One region of the Oryzihumus sp. JJN4-3R genome, then DNA from elsewhere that is predicted to be linked to it. Evidence: predicted binding sites of a transcription regulator. Region 1 holds the regulator's gene; each other region holds the start of a gene.

Region 1 (2,196 bases):
TCCGCCCGGATGGCGACGTCGTGCTCTCCGAGGAGGCGGTGGCGCGCTTCCACCCGCCGCGATGCCTGGTCTGCGGCTCGGACGAGCTCAAGCCCGACGTGGTGTTCTTCGGCGAGTCGGTGCCCAAACCCCTGGTGGCGCAGTGCTTTGCCGAGGTCGAAGCGAGCGACGGGCTGGTCGTGCTCGGCTCGTCGTTGCAGGTGATGAGCGGCTACCGGTTCGTCCGGCGCGCCGCCGCGTGCGGCCTCCCCGTGGCGATCGTGACCCGGGGTCACAGCCGGGGCGACGGTGAGGCGACGATCCGGCTCGACGCGGCCCTGGGGGCGACCCTCACCGAGCTTGCCGGCCGGGTCGGGGTCAGCCGGTATCGCGCCCCCTCGCCGTCCTGAGGCGGGTTCTCCTACCGTAGGCCGTGCCGCATTCGTGTGCCGCGCCGGATCGATGTGGCGCGGCGCGAGCGCGCCACACGGATGCCCGACGGCACCAGTGGGGCGCGCTGGCGACCTGGGATCTCAGGCCTGGACCGGCACCGGGTGGATCTCGGCGGCCGGGTGGCCGGTCCGCTCGTGGATCCTGCGCACCGCATCGGCCGAGGGGGCCTCGGACAGGCAGTAGACCATGCCGCTCTCGGGGTCGGCCCACGCGTGCTTGAAGTGCACGCCTTCCTCGCCCTCGATGGCCAGGTCAGCGTTGTGTGCCTCGGCCAAGGCCTCCGGGCTGATCCCCTTCATCCCGGTGTGGACGTCCATGAACTCGGGCATGTCTCTACCTCTCGTGACGGGTGGCTGGGGTGCCGATGCGAGGCTAGGCATGCGTGGGGTCAGAGCCGTCGGCTGTTTGGCCTACGTCGTCGCCCGCGCTGGATCTGGTCTCAGAGTGCGCGACCGCGGGCACGCTGGAGCGTCGCGACCGTCGGACAAAGCCGGGGCCGAGCGAAGGCAGGTCGCGACGGTGCCTCTATGCAGCGGTGGCCGGCCCCGAAGGGCCGGCCACACGGCATACAGGTGGAGGGGTTGACCCCTCGGAGGTCAGACCCGGCGCAGGACCGCGGTGACCTTGCCCAGGATGGTGGCCTCGTCGCCGTCGATCGGCTGGTAGGCCTCGTTGTGCGGCATCAGCCAGACGTGGCCGTCCTTGCGCTTGAACGTCTTGACCGTGGCCTCGTTGTCGAGCATGGCTGCGACGATGTCGCCGTTCTCGGCGTTGGGCTGCTGGCGCACGACGACCCAGTCGCCGTCGCAGATCGCGACGTCGACCATCGAGTCACCGACGACCTTGAGCAGGAAGAGCTGGCCCTCGCCGACGATCTGCTTGGGCATCGGGAAGACGTCCTCGACGACCTGCTCGGCCAGGATCGGCCCACCGGCGGCGATGCGGCCGACGACCGGGACGTAGGACGCGGCGGGGTGCGCATCGCCGCTGCCGGTGGCGTCGACGGTGCCCTCGCGCTGGTCGCCGGCGCGGTAGCCCTTGTCCTCGGCGCCGGTGTCAGGGGAGACGACCTCGATGGCGCGGGGGCGGTTGGGGTCGCGGCGCAGGTAGCCCTTGCGCTCGAGCATGGACAGCTGGTGCGCGACGCTGCTGGGGCTGGCCAGCCCGACGGCCTCGCCGATCTCGCGCAGGCTGGGTGGGTAGCCGCGACGGTCCACGGAGTTGCGGATGATCTCGAGGACGCGCCGTTGCCGCGCGGTCAGGGTGTCGCCCTTGTCGCGGTCGGGCATCTCGTGGATCTCGGCCATCTCATCCCCTTGTCCGGCACCTGTGGGTGGTCTGTCAGAGGTCGGTGTTTTGCTCCCTGACATGAACGAAGCGTAGTGGGGTCGAACACAAATTTCAAACGTTTGTTCGACCAATCACTTCCCATTCGTCCGATGCTCGTGCTACAAATCCGTACAGACGTTCTATCGAACACAGTTCCACGTTCAGCCGACCGACCCGCTTGATGTCATGGAGGACACGATGAGCGCAGCAGTTGCCTGGGACCTGGCCCCCACTTCGACCCGTCCCCAGCTCCGCCTGGTGCCTACGGGTGACCAGGTGGACTGCCGCCCCGCGCCGCGGCTCCGCCTCACCCGTCGCGGCCGCCTGTCGATCACCATGACCGTGCTCGGCGTGCTGAGCTGGGTGGCGTTCCTGCTCGCCCCCGGCCCGTCCGTGCCCACGGTGACGATCGACCACGCCGTGACCGTCTCGGCC
Region 2 (2,196 bases), 1.4 Mb from region 1:
CAGGGGTGGTGCACGTCGGGGCCGACGGCGCGGGACTGGTGCAGTGGTCGGCGGACCTCGACGCCGGGCGGGTGCCCGAGCAGCCGTTCGCACTGGTGGGGCAGATGTCGACGATCGACCCCACCCGCTCGCCCGCGGGCACCGAGGCGCTCTGGCTCTACACGCACCTGCCCCGCGGCGTGCACGACTCCGCGAGCGCCGACCGGCTGGTTGGGCACAGCGAGGCGATGCTCGACCGGTTCGCGCCGGGCTGGCGCGACCTGGTGCTGGACCGCTGGGTGCAGCGACCCGGGGACCTGGAGGCGGCCGACGCCAACCTGGGCACCGGCGCCGTCGGGGGCGGCACGCAGCAACCGTTCCAGCAGCTGGTGTTCCGACCGGTCACCGGGCTCGGCGGACCCCGCACCGCCATCGAGGGGCTCTACCTCGGCAGCGCCGCAATCCACCCCGGCGGCGGGGTGCACGGCGCCTGCGGCTACCTCGCCGCCCGGTGTGCGCTCGCCGACAACCAGTGGTGGGGCGCACCACGGCGACGGCTCGCGCTGGCCGCGCTGCACGGCATACAGGGCAAGCCCGGCAGCTGAAGCCCCCTGCCCGGGTTGCCGGCCGAGGGCCCGGCACCGCAGCCCACCCAGTCCCTGTCTCGCCGAGGTCGACCACACCTCACACCTCCCGCAACCCGGAGGTGTGCTCTTCGTCGACCTCAGCTGGCGGGTCTGATCTGAGCCCGATTGAGGGCGCGGACTCTCCCGCGAGCTGCTCCTTGGGCTTGAACGTCGTCGCATCACCTGTCAGTGGTCGAACATATGTTTGATTCATGCATCAGGGGGATCGTCGACAGGGGGCCGCGGCCAGCGGGTCCGGCGGCGTGCCCGGGTCTGGTGAGCTGACAGGGTCTGGTGAGCTGACAGGGTCTGGCGACGAGCTCACGGCCTTGGGTGCGCGGGCCTCGAGTGTGCCGGCCGCTGGGGCTGGGGACTCGGCGTCGGTGCCGGTGGCCTCGTTCGCCGAGCGGTTTGGGGCGGTTGATGCCGCCGCAGGGTCGTTGGCCGGGCTGGTCGAGGTCGTCCACCAGTGCCAGGGGTCGGACCTGGGACCGGCGTTGCAGCGCCTGGACGCGTTGCGGCAACTGGTCGAGGCGGCGCAGGTGACGGTGCTGGCCGAGGCGGTGGAGCGCGGTGAGGTGACCGCGACGCATGCCTCGGCGTCGGCGTGGGTGCTGGAGTGGGCGCCGTCGTACCGGTGCGGCGGGGTCAAGGACCTGGTCACCGTGGCCACCGCGTGCACCGGACGGCCGGTCGCAGCCGGGCACGTGATCGACCACGGGTCGGTGCAGCGGCTGCGGTCGTGCGTGCTGTCCGGGCGGGTCGGGGTGCGTGGCGCGGCGGTGGCGCTGGCCGAGATGCACAAGCTTGGTCCGCGCCTGACCCCGGCGGCGGTCCCGACGGTGTGGGAGGGGTTCCTCCACCTGGCCGCGACCGAGGGGCCGTCGGGGGTGCGGGGGTTGCGGGAGCGGCTCATCGCCGAGCACGGCCGCGAGGGTGAGTTCCAGGTGAGGCAGGACCGTTTGAAGCACGGGGTGAGCCTGTCCCAGCCCCGCAGCGACGACGGGATGGTGGAGTACCTGCTGCGGTTGGACCCCGAGGGCGCGAGCGTGCTGGAGGCGGCAATCGGGCCGCTGTCCGCCCCGCAACCCACCGACGGGGTCAGTGACTTGCGGAGCTCGGACCAACGGCGCGGGGATGCGCTGGTGGCGGTGTGTCGCAGGTCGGCCGCCGCCGCGGAAGGGGTGCCGGCGCAGGCGAAGGCGTTGTTGTTCCTGACGATGGACTTCGAGAGCCTGAAGAGGTCGTGCGGCGTGGCGAGCACCACCGGCGCCGGCACCGGAGCCGGGACGGTGCTGGGCAACGAGGTCCTGATCGCGCCGGAGACGGTGCGCCGGATCGCCTGCGACGCCGCGATCATCCCGATGGTCCTGGGCAGCAAGGGAGAGATCCTGGACCAGGGCCGGACCAAGCGCCTGTTCACCCCGGCACAGCTCGCCCACCTGTGGAAACGCGACGGCGGGTGCACCATCCCCGGCTGCCAGGCCCCACCGTGGTGGTGCGACGGGCACCACGTCACCCACTGGGCCGACGGCGGACCCACCGACGTGCGCAACGCCGCCCTGCTCTGCGGCCGACACCACACCCTGGC
Region 3 (2,196 bases), 1.3 Mb from region 1:
CCCGGGTGGGTGCACGCCGCCGGGCCGCCGTGCCGGCGCCGCCCGCGACGCCCGGGTCTCCGGCGCCCCCGGTGCCGGCCGTCCCCCCGCCCGGGCTGCTGTCCGCGCCGGGCTGGGCGGCGATCGCCCGGATCGCCGGGGTGGTCACCGCCGTCGCCCTCGTCCTGGTGCTGGGCGGGGGTGCCCTCGCCTGGGTGTTCGAGCGCGGCCACCCGGGGTCGAACCTGCGCTCGCTGGGCGACTGCATGTGGTGGGCGCTGACCACCTTGACGACGGTCGGCTACGGCGACCACTACCCGGTCAGCGCCGGCGGGCGGGTCGTCGCCGCCGGCGTGATGGTCGGCGGGGTCGCCATCCTCGGCGGGGTCGCGGCCTCGATCGCCCTGGCCGTGACCCAGCGCCTCATCGCCCGGGCCGAGGCGATGCAGGAGGAGGTCGCCGACGTCGAGGAGGAGCTCGCCGAGTCGATGCGCGAGACCGAGTCGCTGGAGCAGCTGATGCGGGCGCTCATCGAGCGGGTCGCCGGCCTGGAGGAGCAGGTCCGCGCCCTGCGCGAGGACCGCGACCGCTGAGGGCGGCGCCCGTGGCGCCGGCAAGGCAGACGGCGGGATGGGTGGTGCTCAGCGGACCCCGCGGGGGCGGAACTGGATGCTGATGCGCGGCCCGACCGGTCTGGCGGTCTTGGGGATGGCGTGCTCCCAGGTGCGCTGGCAGGAGCCGCCCATCACGATGAGGTCGCCGTGGCCGAGCACCTGGCGGACCGTCCCGGCGCCCCCGTCGCGGGGCCGCAGCAGCAGGGCGCGAGGCGTCCCGACGGAGATGATCGCCACCATGGTGTCCTCGGTGCGGCTGCGCCCGATCGTGTCGCCGTGCCAGGCGACGCTGTCGCGTCCGTCGCGGTAGAGGCACAGCCCGGCGGTGCGGAACGGCTCGCCGAGCTCGGCGGCGTAGTGCCGGCTCAGCGCGTCGCGGGCCGCCTCCAGCACCGGGTGGGGGAGCCGGGCGCCCTCCTCGTAGAAGGAGAGCAGGCGCGGCACGTCGACCTCGCGGTCGTACATCTGGCGCCGCTCGCCGTGCCACGGCACGTCCTGCGACAGCCGGCTGAACAGCTCGTCGGAGCCGGTCACCCAGCCGGGCCGGACGTCGATCCACGCGCCGCGGGACAGCGGGGTGCGGCGCACCGCGGCGCCGAGGGAGCGGAGGCCGACCTCGTCGACCGCGTCGAGCAGTGAGCCCTGGAGTGCCACCGTCATGAGCCCACTGTACGCCTGTTCGACGCACAGGTGTTCGATCTGGGGAGGCGGGATCCAGGGTCAAAGTCCGTGGCGGCCCCGCGACCGCCCGGGCTACCGTTGAGGGCATGCAGGTCCATCAGTGCACGTCCGCAGCCACGCGAGCTCCGCGCTCGCTGGTTGCCGCTGCCTGACCCCACCCACCCCCGGCGACCGGAAACGGCTCGCCGGACGCCTGCACCGTGGCCCCTCGACTCCGTGGCCCACCGACGGCGGCACCGCCGACGTCGCCCTCCGGTCCCCCTGACCGGAAGGCCCCGCCATGGACTCCGACCTCGTCCGCACCACGTTCCTCGACTTCTACCGCGAGCGCGGTCACCAGCGCGTGCGCGGCAGCTCGCTCATCCCGCGCGACGGTGACCCCGTGTTGTTCACCACCTCGGGGATGCACCCGCTCACGCCGTACCTGCTCGGCGACCCCCACCCGCAGGGCAGCCGGCTGGTCAACGTCCAGCGCTGCCTGCGCACGACCGACCTCGACGAGGTCGGCGACGACACCCACCTGACCGTCTTCGAGATGCTCGGGAGCTGGTCGCTCGGGGACTACCCGGGGCCGACCAGCCTGCGCTGGGGCTACGAGCTGCTGCGCGAGGGCTTCGGCCTCGACCACGACCGGCTCCACGTGACCGTGTTCGCCGGCGACGAGCAGGTCGGCCCCGACCTGGAGTCGCTGCGGACCTGGCAGGAGCTCGGCGTGCCGGTGGAGCTGACCGTGGAGGACAACTGGTGGTCCAACGGGCCGACCGGTCCGTGCGGCCCCGACAGCGAGATCTTCATCTGGACCGGCGAGGACAGGCCCACGGGCACCCCCACCACCGACCCGCGGTGGGTCGAGGTGTGGAACCACGTCATGATGCGCCACCGACGCCTCGACGACGGGCGGCTCGTGCCGCTGGAACAGCCC
Region 4 (2,196 bases), 950 kb from region 1:
TCCCCCTTGCTGCCCAGGACCATCGGGATGACGGCGGCATCGCAGGCGATCCGGCGCACCGTCTCCGGCGCGATCAAGGTCCCGTTACCCAACACCGGCCCGCCACCGGGGCCGCCATCCGAGCCGCCTGAGCCGCTGGGGCCGCTGGGGCCGTCGCCGAGGGTGGTCGCCGCCCCACACGTGGCCTTCAACTGGTCGTAGTCCATCGTCAGGAACAGCAACGCCTTCGCCTGCGCCGGGACCCCCTCCGCCGCCGCGGTCGACCGCCGGCACACCGCCACCAGCGCGTCACCACGCCGCTGGTCCGAGCTCCGCAAGTCACTGACCCCCTCGGCCGGTTGCGGGGCGGACAGCGGCCCGATCGCCGCCTCCAACACACTCGCGCCCTCGGGGTCCAGCCGCAGGAGGTACTCCACCATCCCGTCATCAGCCCGCCCAGCCGACAGGGACACCCCGTGCTTGAGCCGGTCCTGCCGCACCTGGAACTCCTGGTCCCGCCCGTACATGGCGATGATCCGCTCCCGCAGCCCCCGCACCGCCGACGGGCCTTCGGAGGCCGCCAACGTCAGGAAGCCCTCCCACACCGTCGGCACCGCCTCCTTGGTCAGGCGCGGCGCGAGCTTGTGCATCTCCGCCAGAGCGACCGCCGCCCCACGCACCCCGACCCGCCCGGACAGCACGCACGACCGCAGCCGCTGCACCGACCCGTGGTCGATCACCTGACCCGCCACGACCGGCCGCCCGGTGCACGCGGTGGCCACGGTGACCAGGTCCTTGACCCCGCCGCACCTGTACGACGGCGCCCACTCCAGCACCCACGCCGCCGCCGACGCGTGCGAGGCGGTCACCTCACCGCGCTCGACCGCCTCGCCCAGCACCGTCACCTGGGCCGCCTCGACCAGGCGCCGCAACGCATCCAGGCGCCCCAAAGCCGACCCCAGGTCCGACCCCTGACACTGGTGCATCACCTCGACCAACCCGGTCAACACCCCTGCGGCGGCATCCACCGCCGCGAACCGCTCATCGAACGAGGCCACCGCCCCCGCCGACTCGACGCCTCGGCACTGCCCGGGCACGCCACCGGACCCGCTGGCCGCGGCCCCCTGACGACGATCCCCCTGGTGCATGATTCGAACATACATTCGACCACCGACAGGCCATGACCGCGCTGCCAACAGTCTCGGCATCGCAGCTGACACCAACCAACCCGGCCCACCAACGGCTCATCCGAGGCGTCGCCGGAAGAGGCGAGTGAACGTGACGGTGAGCGTGTCGCGTCAGGTGCAGCCAGGCGAGCGAGGAGCTGGTGACCACGCCGGTCGGCTTCGGCTACCGCGCGCTGGAATCTGGCGACAGCGAGGCGGCTGCCCGACGCGGCGCCGCTCCTCTCCGCGATCTCGGCGACGCCCCCGCCACGCCAGCCGCCCGCACCGCACCGCACCGCACCGCACCGCACCGCAGGATCAGGGCTGGCGGTGCAGCACCAGCGGCAGTACGGCAGCGGCCCCGGCCTGGCGCAGGTGCGCCGTCGTCACGGTGACTGCCCACTGGGTCGAGGTCGCATCCACCACGAGCAGCACGACGCGACCCGCCATCGAGCTGGCCGTCTCGGCAGGAACCGAGACCGCCTCGCGCCAGCCGGCCGCCTCCTGAGCCGAACCCAGGTCACGCCCCGGCCGTGAGCCGGCCAGGTCGAGCGAGGCCCGGCCCAGCCGGCCGACGGACGCGACGTGGTCGGCGACCTGCGCCGTCATCCGGGACAGCCCGGCGGCCGGAAGGTCGACCACGACCTCCGGGCGCGCTGGCCAGCTCTGCCGCCACGAGCCCAGCAGCCGGACGACGCCGTCGAGAACCTCCTGCGGCGCCGGCCCGTCCGACCCGAACGAGCCCTGCACCACCTCGCGCCACTCCGGCGCGTCGGCGTGGATCAGGACCCGACCGGTCTCGGCCATCAGCGTCGGCGGGATCCGCCCCTTCGTGCCGAACGCCCCGCCGGGCCACATCTTGCGCGGCTCGAGGTCGTGCACCTGGCCGCGCAGGAGCCCCGCCACCGCGGCGACGGTCTCCCCCGAGGGCTCGCCCGCCAGCGACTCCGGCAGCCGGCCCAGGCACACCGAGCACCGGCCGCACGCCGTCGCGCTGTCGTCGTCGAGCGACTCCTGGAGCAGCTGCATGAGGCAGCGCTGCCCGCGCACG

Evidence for each region. Region 1 encodes LexA, which represses DNA repair genes until DNA is damaged. Its sites were predicted from a motif close to TCGAACANNTGTTCGA; they were not measured.
Region 2: the regulator LexA is predicted to act here: its motif matches at 799-814, upstream of AC3ANM_RS11690 (HNH endonuclease signature motif containing protein).
Region 3: the regulator LexA is predicted to act here: its motif matches at 1,276-1,291, upstream of AC3ANM_RS18620 (alpha-ketoglutarate-dependent dioxygenase AlkB).
Region 4: the regulator LexA is predicted to act here: its motif matches at 1,131-1,146, upstream of AC3ANM_RS00710 (HNH endonuclease signature motif containing protein).

The regions. Positions count from the first base shown of each region.
Region 1 is NZ_CM173229.1:1,115,583-1,117,778, reverse strand. Features, by position in the region: gene AC3ANM_RS04970 (NAD-dependent protein deacetylase) at 1-389, shown strand, start outside; gene AC3ANM_RS04965 (SCO4226 family nickel-binding protein) at 513-761, opposite strand; gene lexA (transcriptional repressor LexA) at 1,029-1,739, opposite strand; gene AC3ANM_RS04955 (LysM peptidoglycan-binding domain-containing protein) at 1,960-2,196, shown strand, end outside.
Region 2 is NZ_CM173229.1:2,487,593-2,489,788, reverse strand. Features, by position in the region: gene AC3ANM_RS11695 (phytoene desaturase family protein) at 1-584, shown strand, start outside; gene AC3ANM_RS11690 (HNH endonuclease signature motif containing protein) at 989-2,196, shown strand, end outside.
Region 3 is NZ_CM173229.1:3,904,187-3,906,382, forward strand. Features, by position in the region: gene AC3ANM_RS18615 (potassium channel family protein) at 72-572, shown strand; gene AC3ANM_RS18620 (alpha-ketoglutarate-dependent dioxygenase AlkB) at 621-1,253, opposite strand; gene AC3ANM_RS18625 (alanine--tRNA ligase-related protein) at 1,555-2,196, shown strand, end outside.
Region 4 is NZ_CM173229.1:163,681-165,876, reverse strand. Features, by position in the region: gene AC3ANM_RS00710 (HNH endonuclease signature motif containing protein) at 1-1,127, opposite strand, end outside; gene AC3ANM_RS00705 (RecQ family ATP-dependent DNA helicase) at 1,464-2,196, opposite strand, start outside.